Regions from separate parts of the Dyella thiooxydans genome, predicted to be linked through region 2. Evidence: predicted binding sites of a transcription regulator. Region 2 holds the regulator's gene; each other region holds the start of a gene.
What was found. The regulator FliA, encoded in region 2, starts transcription of late flagellar genes. The targets are predictions, from matches to a motif close to TAAAGTTTNNCNNNCNNNGGCCGATAA.

Region 1 (4,074 bases), 2.0 Mb from region 2:
GCGCGGTCACCGATTCCAGCATGGCCCGGCTCGCCGCTGCGGCCTGCTCGCCGAGTGCGGCGTTCTCCTGGGTCATCGCGTCCATCGCGGTCACCGCCTGACTGGCCGCGGCGATCTCTTCGGCCTGGCTGCGGCCGGCGGCGAGGATCACCGTTACCGTTTCGGCCAGGCGCTCGACGCTGTGGCCGATGCTGTCGATCACCTCGCCGGTGCGGTTCACCCGCTCCATCCCGGCGCGCACCGCCTGCTCGCTGTCGGTCACCAGGCCGCGGATGTCACGTGCCGCTTCGGAGCAGCGCTGCGCCAGTTCGCGCACTTCGCTGGCGACCACGCCGAAGCCCCTGCCATGCTCGCCGGCGCGCGCCGCCTCGACCGCCGCATTGAGCGCGAGCAGCCGGGTCTGGAAGGCAACCTGGTCGATCAGGTCGAGCATCTCGCCGACGCTGCGGCTGGTGGTCTGGATCGCCCCCATCGAATCGATCGCCTCGCCGACGGCGGTGCGGCCGAGCCCGGCCTGGGTCCGCGCCTCGACCACTGCGCGATCGGCCTGGATACCGTGTTCGCGATGGCCCGCCAGCGTGGCGGCGACGCGCGACATCGCGCCGGAGGTCTGCTCCAGCCGCATCGCCTGCAGTTCGGTGCGTTGGCTCAGTGCATCGTTGCCGTCGGCCATGCTCGACGCCCCCTGGTCGAGCTCGGCGGCACGCTGGCGCACCCGGCGGACCACCTGCGCGAGCTGCTGGTCCATGCCCTTGAGGCCGTGCAGCAGCCGACCGATTTCGTCGTCATGGCCGGGGTCGACCGGCGCGCCCAGCGCACCCTCGGTGATCCGCGCGGTCACCTGCGTGGCGGCCGCCAGCCGACCGGTGAGCTGGTGCAGGATGCGCAGGTCCATCCAGAGCGTGAGCCCCAGCGCCGCCAGCGCCACGACGACCAGCACGTACAGGCCGATGCGGTTGGTCCGGTGCTGCGTGGCGGCGGCAGCCTGGCCATCGTCCAGCGCCGCGGCGAACAGGTTGGAGAAGTCGCTCTTCAGCGGGCCGTAGGCATCCTGCACGTCGTTGGACACCTTCAGCCGGCCCAGGTCGAACTGCTCGGCCTCGAGCAACTGCATGGTCTCGTCCACCGCCTGGTCGAATGCCGCACTGTGCGCATCGACCAGCGCCAACGCCTTGTGCTGGCGGATACCGAAGCCGCTGTCCTCGAGCCGCTTGCGGTACCTGGCGATGTCCATGCGACGTGCCTTGATCAGCGTCCTGGCATCGTCCACCGACGAGGGCAGCTCGGTGAGCGCGGCATGGGTGAGCGTCTGCAGCACCTCGTTGGCATCGTTCTGGATGCGCCCCACCGCCGACACCGGCGCCAGCGTTTCGGACACCACGCCCTGCAGCCGGGTGTCCGAGCGGCTGAGCAATCCGGCCGAGACCGCCAGCACCAGCAGCAACAGCGCGACGGTGCCGGCGAGACGGGCAATCAGGCGGGCGCCGAACGAGGACAGCGAGGGAAGAGACAGGCGCGGAAGCATGGGATGGCCGGCAGTCGAGAACGTGCGCTTAGCGGCGGGCGGCACCGGAAACTTGAGCGAAATTTCCTATATTTCTCTTTTATTTCAATATGTTGCACGATTCATGACAGGCCATCCGTGTTCCTGTCGAAACCACGCCGCGCAACCACGCAGCACTGCATGCTCGCGCGGTCCGGCTGCATTTTTGTGACGCGGCGCGCTCAGGCGGTGGCGAGCGGCAGGCTTACGCGCACCGACAGACCGCGACCCCAGGGCGCATCGAGCAGCTCGATGGTGGCGCCATGCAGTTCGGCCACCCGCTGCACGATGGACAGGCCCACGCCGTAGCCCTCGTTGTGTCCGCCCGGTTCGCGGTGGAAGCGGGCGAACACTTCGTGCCGGCGCTCCGGCGGAATGCCGGGGCCATCGTCGGTCACCTCGATCCGCACGGCGGTACCGACCTGCCCCAGCGCGAGCAGCACGTGGCCGCCCTCGGAGACGTGCCGCAGGGCGTTGTCGACCAGGTTGCGGATCAGCGCCAGCAGACCCGCGGAATAGCCGCTGACACGAACCGGCACGTCAGGCACTTCCAGCGTCACGTCGACGTGGCGCTCGCCGATCATCGGCGCAAGCTCCTCGATCACTTCGCCGGCCAGCGGCACCAGGTCGACCGTCTCCCGCGGCCGGTCCACGACACCGGCCTCCAGCCGCGCCAGCACCAGCAACTGCTCGACCCGTCGCGCCAGTCCGTTCAACGCCTGCTGCGCCTGGCCGAGCGCGACATCGGCATCGGCCGGGTCGGCATTGCCGATCGCGCCCTCCACGCTGATCAGGCTGGTGGTCAGTGGCGTGCGTAGCTCGTGCGCCACGTCGGCGCTGAAGCGGCGCTCGCGCTCCAGCGCATCCTCCAGCCGCGCGAGCTGGGTATTGAGCGCCTGCACCACCGGGCGCAGCTCGGTGGGGGCGGCCTCGAGCGCCACCGGCTCGCGGCTCCCTGGCGCACGCGCAGCCAGGTTGTCGGCCAACCGGTCCAGCGGCCGCAGGCCGCGGCGCACCGCCCAGCCCACCAGCAGGGCGATCAACGGCAAGCCGACCACCAGCAGCAAGGCGTGGTCGAGCCACAACGCGCGCAGGATGTCGTGACGGCTGTCGTAGCGTTCGCCGGCCACGATGCACACCCCCGCCGGTACGTCGCAGGTGCGGTAGGTGCGCCAGCGATAGCCCTGCCACTCGATGTCGGCGAAGCCCGCGCCGACCGCCATGTGCACCGGCAGGGCCGCGAAGTTCGCGGTGGCCAGGCGCACCCGACCGTCGCGATCGATCACCTGGAAGGCGACCTCGGACTCGAATGTGTGGCGCGACTGCGCCAGTGTCGCTGGCGGCTGGCCGGGCGCCCGGGCGGAACCGGCCAGCGCATCGATGCCGGCGCCACGCACCATCAGCTGCAGCACATGGGCGGCCTGCGCCAGCCGGCCGTCAGCCAGCTCGTCCATCTCGCGCAGCGTGATGCGCATGCTGAACAGGCCCAGCGGCACCAGCACCGCCACCAGCGCGCCGATCACCAGCCAGCGCAGCCGCCAGCGCAGGCTCGACGGCCTCATGCCGGTTCCCGCGGCATCATGTAGCCGAAGCCGCGCACGGTCTGCACCGCATCGGCACCGAGCTTGCGGCGCAGCGAATGCATCAGCACTTCCAGCGCGCCACGCCCGACCGAGTTGTCGAAACCGTAGATGGAGTTCTCCAGCGTCTCGCGCCGCACGATGTGACCGGCGCGCTCCATCAGCGCCTGCAGCAGGGCGAACTCGCGCCGGGTCAGGTCCAGCCGCTCGCCGCGGTAACTGACCTCGGCGCTGCCCAGGTCCATGCTGATCGCGCCCACCTCCAGCCGGTTCGCCGCCACCCCGTGGTGGCGACGCGAGACCGAGCGGATCCGCGCGGCCAGTTCGTCGAGGTGGAATGGCTTGACCAGGTAGTCGTCGGCGCCGGCGTCCAGCCCGCTGACGCGTGCCTCCACGCTGTCGCGGGCGGTCATCACGATCACCGGCGTGGCGACCTTCTGCCGGCGTGCCTCACGCAGCACCTCCAGCCCGTCGCGCCGCGGCAGGCCCAGGTCGAGCAACACCAGGTCGGCGCTGCCGTCGGCCAGGCCGGCGATCGCCGACTGGCCGTCGCGCAGCCAGGTGACGGTGTAGGCGAGCCGCTCCAGCGCGCGCTGGATGGCGGCGCCCAGTTGCGGATCGTCCTCGACCAGAAGGATGTGCACGCCTTGCCCTCGTCTGTCCTGCGCCGTTGCGGCGATCCGGGGAACCATGCCGCATCAACCTTCGAACAAGCTTAACGCTGCCTCCGGCACCCGCCCGGCCGCTAAGGTGAACCGAAGCCAGGCCCGCTAGCGTGACCGTTTTCGATCGCGGACACCACGCATGCCCCGCCCCTCCTCCGCGCGACCGGCGACCGCCCGATGGCCCGCGTTGCTGGCTGCCGTGCTGCTGACCGGCTGTACCAGCTACCACGCGCGGCCGTTGCCGAACCAGGCCGGTGCGCGACGTGTCGCCGACCTGGTCGCCCCG
Region 2 (4,074 bases):
GTTGAGCAGCTCGGCATCCTGCGGCGTCGCCTCCAGGTCCACCAGCTGCTCGCCGAGACGCTCGACCAGCTCACCGGCTTCGACCAGGAAGTCGTCGCGCAATTCGGCATCGAAGGAGGGATCCATCTAGATCTCCCTCCCCGACGGGCGCATCGCTTCGCCCCCCGCCGTGGCGGCGGTCGGACGTCGCGGCAAGGGCGGCATCGGCATCATGGGCGCCTCAGAAGCCGAATTCGCTGAGCAGGCGGTCGGCCTCGTCCTGGCTGTTGATCTTCTCGACCGCTTCTTCGGTCTCGCGACCGGACAGCGCGCCGGTGAGGCGCACCAGCTCGATCATGGCCGACTCCACCGAGCTGATGAAGCCGACCACCTTCTTGATGCGCTGGCCGGAAAGATCCTGCCAGGACTGCGCCAGCACCATGTCGTTGAGACCGGCGGTGCAGTGCTCGGCGAACTCGGTGGCCTGCTGCGCCAGTGCCTTCACCGGCGCGGACGAGATCTCATCGGAGGCGTCCAGCATGACCTTGGCGTCGTTGGCCAGCGACTCGGCCTCCGGGCGCATGCGCTCGGCGAAGTCGATGGTGCGGTGGGCCGCCTGCGAGCTCATCTCCAGCACGTCCTGCAGGTGCTTGCGCGCGTCGGTGACGTTGTCGGGATAGCCGTCCTGCACCAGGTCGCCGCCGAGGCGGCTGACCGCGTCGTGCAGGTCGCGGGCGAGTACGCCCAGGGCGCGGAACAATTTCTGCTCGCGCTGGCGCACGAGGGAGTCGAGCGCGTGTTCGAACGCCGGGCCGTCCGGGCTGGTCAGCAACTGGTGCAGTTCGTCCGGCAGGGTCTCGCGGGTCAGGGAAAGTTGGGCGCTCATGCGGCTGCTCCTGCGGCAGCCAGCCGCTCGAAGATCTTGGTGAGTTTTTCTTCCAGCGTGGCAGCGGTGAACGGCTTGACGATGTAGCCGTTCACGCCGGCCTGCGCGGCGGCGATGATCTGGTCGCGGTTGTTTTCCGCCGTGACCATCAGCACCGGCATGGTCTTGAGCGTGGGCTCGGCGCGGATCGCGCGCAGCAGGTCGATGCCGGTCATGTTCGGCATGTTCCAGTCGGTCACCACCATGTCGAATGGCTGGGCCTTGAGCATCGCGATGGCCGCCTCGCCGTCGTCGGCTTCCTGGATCAGGTTGCCGGCGAAGCCGAGCTCGACGAGGAGGTTCCTCACGATGCGCCGCATGGTGGAAAAGTCGTCCACCACCAGGATTTTCATGTTCTTGTTCAAGCCCGTCTCCACTTGCACGCCTCGCGGTCGTGCGCCAGCCCTAGTGTTTCCGTGCGTTGCTCAGTCGTCGTCCCGCCACCCGGTCATGCGCGCGCGCAACCGGATGATGGCCTGGCCGTGGATCTGGCAGACCCGCGACTCGGTGACGCCAAGCACCGCGCCAATCTCTTTCAGGTTGAGTTCCTGCTCGTAGTACAGCGACATCACCAGTTGCTCGCGTTCCGGCAGGGTGGTGATCGCGTCGATCAACGCCTGACGCAGACCCTGCTGCTCCAGTCCCTCCGCCGGACCGAGGCCACTGGCATCGGCCACGTCCATCGCCGGGCTTCCGTCGCCGTCATCCGGCGCCGTGAGGCTCAGCAACCGGGCGCTGGCGGCATCGGCCAGCACCTGGTGGTACTCGTCGGCGGTCATGCCCAGTCGCTTCATGACCTCCGCATCGTCGGCGTCCGCACCGGTCTCGATCTCGACCTGGCGCACCACGTCGGCGACTTCACGCGCCTTGCGGTGAACCGAGCGCGGGGTCCAGTCGGTCCTTCGCAACTCGTCGAGCATCGCGCCACGGATGCGGATGCCCGCATACGTCTCGAAGCTGGCCGAACGATCCGTCGCGTAGTTACGCGCCGCCTCCAGCAGGCCGATCATGCCCGCCTGGATGAGATCGCCCACGTCGACGCTCGGGGGTAGTCGCCCCATCAGGTGATAGGCGATGCGCCTGACCAGCGGCGCATGCGTTTTCACCAGTTCGTCGGCGCTTTGCCGTTGAAGTTGCAGATATTCCGTTGCCACGCTCATCTCACCACCCCGTCGCCGGTGCAGCCTGACCACTGAAGAAAGCGATGCGGCCGAGCCCCCGACGATCGGGTTCTGCCCATGTATCGGCCGCACCTGCCAATTGCTTGAATGCCTGTGACGAGCGACTGCCCGGGGCCATGTCCACCACCGCGTTCTGGCGGCGGATGGCCTGGCGCAGACGCTCGTCCTGCGGCACCCAACCCATGAAATCCAGCATCACATCGAGGAACCGGTCGGTCACCCGGGCCAGCTTCTGGTGCAGCGCGCGGGCTTCGCCCAGGTTGCGCACCATGTTGGCCACCATGTGCAGCCGCTTCACCCCGAAATCCCGGCTGAGCACCTTGGCCATCGCATAGGCGTCGGTGATCGAAGCCGGCTCGTCGCACACCACCAGCAGCACGTCGTCGGCCGCGGCGGCGAACATCGACACCGAGTCGGAAATGCCGGCGGCGGTGTCCACCAGCAGGAAATCCGGTACCTGCGGCAGCTCGTCGAAGGCGCGGATCACCGCGGCCTGCTCGCCCGAGCCCATCTGCGCCAGCCGACGCGCGCCGGAACCGGCGGGAATCACCTTCAGCCCGTGCGGCGCCTCCATCACCAGGTCCTGCAGGCTGCACTGGCCGTCGAGCATGTGGCCGAGGTGGCGCGAGGGCGCCAGGCCGAGCAGCACGTCGACGTTGGCCAGGCCCACGTCGGCATCCAGCAGCAGCGTGTCGCGCCCCATCATCGCCAGGGTCATGCCCAGGTTCACCGCCACCGTGGTCTTGCCCACGCCACCCTTGCCGCCGCACACGGCGATGGTGCGGCAGCGGTGGCCGGAGATGCGCCGATCGAGATTGGCCGCCTGCGTCCCGACGCCATGGTCGGGGGTGACGATGCCGGTGTCGGTGATCGACGAAACCATCTGCTTGAGTCCCCAGGCCTGATTCATGGAAGGCGCATGCGCATCCGCCGCGGCGCCGGAAAAGTCGTTGAGGGTGGACAACGCGCTCATGCGTGGGCCACCTGGAAACCGAAGCGCTCGGCCAGCATGCCGTCGTCCAGCGGCGGCGCGGCTGTCTTCAGCGCGTGCGCGGCGCGCAGCACCAGCACGCGGGCGTCGGCCACGGCGAGGTCTTCCGGCACGCGCTGGCCGTCGGTGGTGTAGTCCAGCGGCAGCCTGTGGCGGATCAGCACCGACAACGCGCCACCGAGGTTCGGCGCCTCGTCGAGCTTGGTCAGCACCACGCTGGCCGGCTCCAGCGGCATGTAGGCGCGCACCGATTCCTCCAGCGACTGCGACTGCGAATTGGCCGCCAGCACCAGCGAGATGCGCAACGCGATGCCGTCGCTGTGGGCGACCTCGTTGAGCACATCCATCTGCTGCTCCAGCCGCGGATCGGTGCCGGACACGCCGGCGGTGTCGATCAGCACGGTGTGCTTGCCCTTCAACATCTCCAGCACCTGGCGCAGGCTCGCCGCGTCGTCGGCCGGGTACACGCGCACGCCCATCAGGCGGCCGTAGTGCTCCAGCTGGGCGGCGGCGCCGATGCGGTAGTGGTCGGTGCTGACCAGCGCCACGTTGGCGGCGCCGTGACGCACCACCGCCCTGGCGGCGAGTTTGGCAATCGTGGTGGTCTTGCCCACGCCGGTCGGACCGACCAGGGCGGTCATTCCGCCATCGCTGTCGCCGCGGCCGCTGATCGCCACGCTGCGGCTGAGCATGCCCAGCGGCAGGTAGCGCGCCTGTTCGGCACTGATCTGTTCGGGCAGGTCGTCGGCGAGCTTGCGGGCGACGTCGGCGTCGATGCCCAGGCGGGTGAGTTCACGCAGTACGCGGGCGCGCAGCGGGTGGCGGCGCTCCATGTCGTTCCAGGCCAGGCTGGACAGCTGCATTTCCAGCATCTCGCGCAGGAAGCCCAGCTCGGCGCGCATGCGCGCGGTGTCCTGCATGGCGCGCTCGATGGCCGGGTGCACGGTCGGGGCCTCGTTCGCGGCAGCCTTCGCCTCGGCCGGCGCCGGGGCGGGGAC
Region 3 (4,074 bases), 700 kb from region 2:
ACTCCGGGGTGATCGAAAAGCACGGTGGACGCGTGGTTGCCGGCGTAGAGCTTCAGTTCGAAGCGCTTGGCTGGCGAAAACGAATAGACGTGGTGGCGCACATTGTCGCTGTTGGGGAAGCGCACCTTGCTGCCCGTCTGCACCACCAGCACCTGCGGCACGAAACTGAGGTTGCGCTGATCCATGGTGGCGAGGGCGTCATGTGCTGGTGGCGCGGGTCGGTCCAGCGGCTGCAGCGAGACCACGGCATCGGTGACGGGTGCGCCGTGCGTGTCGTGCACCCTGACCTGCAGCACCGATGCGCAGGCGCCGGTGGCGGATGCGAGCATGATCGCCAGCCCGGCGGCGAAGCCGTGGAAGACACGTGTGGATGATGGTGATCTCAAGGGCAGGCTCTTCCGGTGACGTGGCGGAGCGAGCCACGGTGCTGTCGTCCGCCCCCGGGATGCGGGGCAAGGCCCGCGAGCCGCTTGTCCTTATCGGCAATGCGTGACGCGACCTTGAGTCGACGGGGTCGACCTTCCGACGCCTACGCTCCCAGCGTACGAACGGCCGGGCGAATCGGTTGCAGGATCTTCCCGGTTTCGTGACCCATCGACGTTGATCGCATGGAGGCGCGCCGGTTAGGCTCGAGCGGTATCAGCAAAACGGGGGGCAAACCATGAAACGCATCCTGGTCGCGGCGGGAGTCACACTGCTCGCCGCATGCAGCCACGACGTCCGCACGCCGGTCGCGCTCGACACGCTGGTGGTGCCGAACCAGGCGCCCTGGCTGATTCTCGGCGACGGGCCGGAGCAACTCGAGGTGAAAGGGCTGGACCAGAGCGTGAAGCTCCAGCCCGAGCCGCCACTGGCCAAGGCGCTGGAGGCACAGCTGCGTGCGGCGGTGCAGAAGGATTACTTCACCAACCTCACGATCGCCTGCGACGGGCCGAAGGCCGCCCTCCGCGGCGGCGACGAGGACGCGCCGGACGCGGTGCGACTGGAGTTGTCGCTCCACTGCGTCATCAATGCCCGCGGCTATGTATCCAGCCATGACTACCGGGCCACGTCCACGACCAAGGTGCCGACCGGCTCCGACAACGCGGCCTATGCCCGTGCGCTGGTCACCCTGCTGCGCGATGGAGCCGCGCAGATCGCCGCCGGGCTCGAGCCGGACGTCCGCAACAGCCTGCCGAAGTAGGCCGGTCTAGTCCGGCTGCGCCTCGGCCTCGCGGAATTGGCGTTGCAGGTCCTGCTGGCAGCGCTCGATCATCGCGGCGGGGAAGAACTCGCACTGCGCCCCGACCGGGCTGGCGCCGCTGGGCAGCAGGCCGTGGTCGCACAGCACCTGGGTCATGGTCAGCGTGTCGGCGCAGGCCAGCGCGCGCCCCAGTTGCGAGGACGGGGGCGTGCGTCCGTCGGCACGTTCCTCCAGCGCCGCAAGCACATTGGCCGGCAGATCCCAGTGCTGGGCGGCCTTCAGCGAAATCTGGGCTCCCAGCCGGGCGCAGGCGGCCAGGAACTGGCCGGTGAGCGGGCCGATTTCGGCCGGAGCCTCCTGGTCGAGCAGGCGCACCACGGCGCCGGTGCCGGTGTTGCACACAATGCCGGCCAGATACGCCTCGAACGGGTCCGAGGTGGACTTCCCCAGGTAGGCGCAGGCGTGCGCGCAGCGCTCGGCGTGCTCCCACAGGCGCTGGCCGGCGACGTGGCCGAACATGCCGGCGCTGGCATGGAGGATCGGCTTCATCACGTGCATGGTGACCACCCGGCGCAGGCCGTCCTGGCCCAGCAGCACCACGGCGTGCTGAAGACTCTGGATCGGATGCAGGGTGCGGTAGTAGATGCTTCGGCTGACCCGCATCACCTCGCCCACCAGCACCGGGTCGCGGCCGATCAGCTTGGACAGCTGGGCACCGCCGACGTTGTCGGCCTTGAGCGAGCGCAGCAGCTGAGGCAGCACGGTGGGCAGGCGGGGCAGGCTGCGCACGTCGAACTGCACGCTGTGCAACTGCAGGCGGCGCAGCAGGGTGCGCTCCTCCAGGCTCGGCTCGTCGACCGCGTAGTCCGGCAGGCCCAGCACGAACCGGTGGAAGCGTTCGTCGAGCTGGGCCAGCGGTACCGCCTCGGGGGTGTCCCTGATGACATCGCGGAGCGGCGCCGGCGCGGCAACAGACGTCCGCGCCGCCGGCGCAGCGTCCGAATAGCCAAGAATCCAGCGCCACAGCTTGCCCATGCACCCCATCCCTGGCCGGGTTCCCCCCGGCTCTCGCCCCGGTCTTAACGGCCACCGCACAGAAAAATGAAGCGTCAGGGGTGGAGCGGATGGTCCGCAGGCCCCATCTAGCCGGTTCTCCCCCCTCCGACGCCCCCATGATCCCCTTTTCGATCCTTGATCTGGCACCCGTCACCGAAGGCAGCGACGCGTCCCGGTCCTTCCGCAACAGCCTCGATCTGGCCCGGCTCGGCGAGCGCCTGGGTTACCGGCGCTACTGGCTGGCCGAGCACCACAATATGCCTGGTATCGCCAGCGCTGCCACTGCCGTGCTGATCGGTCATATCGCCGGCGGCACCTCGACCATCCGCGTCGGTGCCGGCGGCATCATGCTGCCGAACCATTCGCCGCTGCAGGTGGCCGAGCAGTTCGGCACCCTGGCCGCCCTGTATCCGGGCCGGATCGACCTGGGCCTGGGCCGGGCGCCCGGCACCGACCAGGCCACGGCGCGTGCGCTGCGCCGCTACTTCGAGCGGGCCGACACCTTCCCGGACGATGTGGTCGAACTGCTCGGCTATTTCGAACCGGCCGCGCCGGGCCAGCCGGTGCGGGCCGTGCCAGGTGCCGGGCTGGACGTGCCGGTGTGGCTGCTCGGCTCCAGCCTGTTCGGCGCGCGGCTGGCGGCGCAGCTGGGCCTGCCGTACGCGTTCGCCTCGCACTTCGCGCCGGATGCAATGGACCAGGCGCTGGCGATCTACCGCCGCGATTTCCGCCCCTCGGCACGACTGGCCGCGCCCTACGCGATCCTCGCCGCCAACGTGGTGGTAGCCGACACCGACGCCGAGGCGCGGCGGCTGTTCACCACCCAGCAGCAGGCCTTCGTCAACCTGCGGCGGGGGCGGCCTGGGCTGATTCCGCCGCCGCTGGACGACATCGAGGCGTTCTGGACCCCGGCCGAAAAGCTAGGCGTCGAGCATGCGCTGGCCTGTGCCGTGGTAGGTGATCCGGCCACCGCCGAGGCCGGCCTCCGCGCCTTCATCGAGCGGCACCGCCCGGACGAGCTGATGATCACCGCCAACGTCTTCGACCATGCCGCGCGGCTGCGCTCGTTCGAGCTGGCCGCCGGGGTTCGCGACGCGCTCGTCGCGACCGCATGAGCGCCGGGATGCGCGGTTCAGGCATCATGGCCGATTCCCCCGTACGGCCCGGCCCCATCGCATGAAGATTCCCCACGGCCTGCAGCCGCTGATCGAAGACGGCGTGATCGACGAGGTGCTGCGGCCGCTCAAGAGCGGCAAGGAGGCCTCCGTCTACGTGGTTCGCTGTGGCGAGGCGATCCGCTGCGCCAAGGTCTACAAGGACATGGGCCAGCGCAGCTTCCAGCAGCGTGTCCAGTACCAGGAAGGCCGCAAGGTGCGCGGCAGCCGCGAGGCCCGGGCAATGGGCAAGTCGACCAAGTTCGGCCGGCGCGAGGCCGAGGCGGCGTGGAAGAACGCCGAGGTCGACGCGCTGTACCTGCTGCACGATGCCGGGTTGCGGGTTCCGCGGCCGCACGGCTACTTCAGTGGCGTACTGCTGATGGAGATGGTGGCCGACGAGGACGGCCAGCCGGCACCGCGGCTGGGCGAGGTCGACCTGGCTCCGGACACCGCGCGCGCCTGGCACCGCGCCCTGATGCAGCAGGTCGCGCGGATGCTCGGCCTGGGCCTGATCCATGGCGACCTGTCCGAATACAACGTGCTGGTGGGCGCGGACGGACCGGTGATCATCGACCTGCCGCAGGCGGTCAGCGCGGCAGGCAACAACAACGCCCGCTTCATGCTTCGCCGCGACGTCGGCAACCTCACCATCAGCCTGGCGCGGTTCGCGCCGGAGCT

Region 1: a site for FliA is predicted at 1,554-1,580, ahead of ATSB10_RS00785 (methyl-accepting chemotaxis protein). Genes of this name have one in related genera too.
Region 3: a site for FliA is predicted at 2,263-2,289, ahead of ATSB10_RS06605 (HDOD domain-containing protein). Genes of this name have one in related genera too.

Annotation. Positions count from the first base shown of each region.
Region 1 is NZ_CP014841.1:175,226-179,299, reverse strand. It holds gene ATSB10_RS00785 (methyl-accepting chemotaxis protein) at 1-1,525, opposite strand, end outside; gene ATSB10_RS00780 (ATP-binding protein) at 1,726-3,105, opposite strand; gene ATSB10_RS00775 (response regulator) at 3,102-3,767, opposite strand; gene ATSB10_RS00770 (TolC family protein) at 3,928-4,074, shown strand, end outside.
Region 2 is NZ_CP014841.1:2,132,063-2,136,136, forward strand. It holds gene ATSB10_RS09785 (chemotaxis protein CheA) at 1-126, opposite strand, end outside; gene ATSB10_RS09790 (protein phosphatase CheZ) at 221-865, opposite strand; gene cheY (chemotaxis response regulator CheY) at 862-1,269, opposite strand; gene ATSB10_RS09800 (RNA polymerase sigma factor FliA) at 1,330-2,064, opposite strand; gene ATSB10_RS09805 (MinD/ParA family protein) at 2,066-3,058, opposite strand; gene flhF (flagellar biosynthesis GTPase FlhF) at 3,055-4,074, opposite strand, start outside.
Region 3 is NZ_CP014841.1:1,435,695-1,439,768, reverse strand. It holds gene ATSB10_RS06615 (methylamine utilization protein) at 1-386, opposite strand, end outside; gene ATSB10_RS06610 (hypothetical protein) at 662-1,183, shown strand; gene ATSB10_RS06605 (HDOD domain-containing protein) at 1,190-2,218, opposite strand; gene ATSB10_RS06600 (LLM class flavin-dependent oxidoreductase) at 2,356-3,354, shown strand; gene ATSB10_RS06595 (PA4780 family RIO1-like protein kinase) at 3,416-4,074, shown strand, end outside.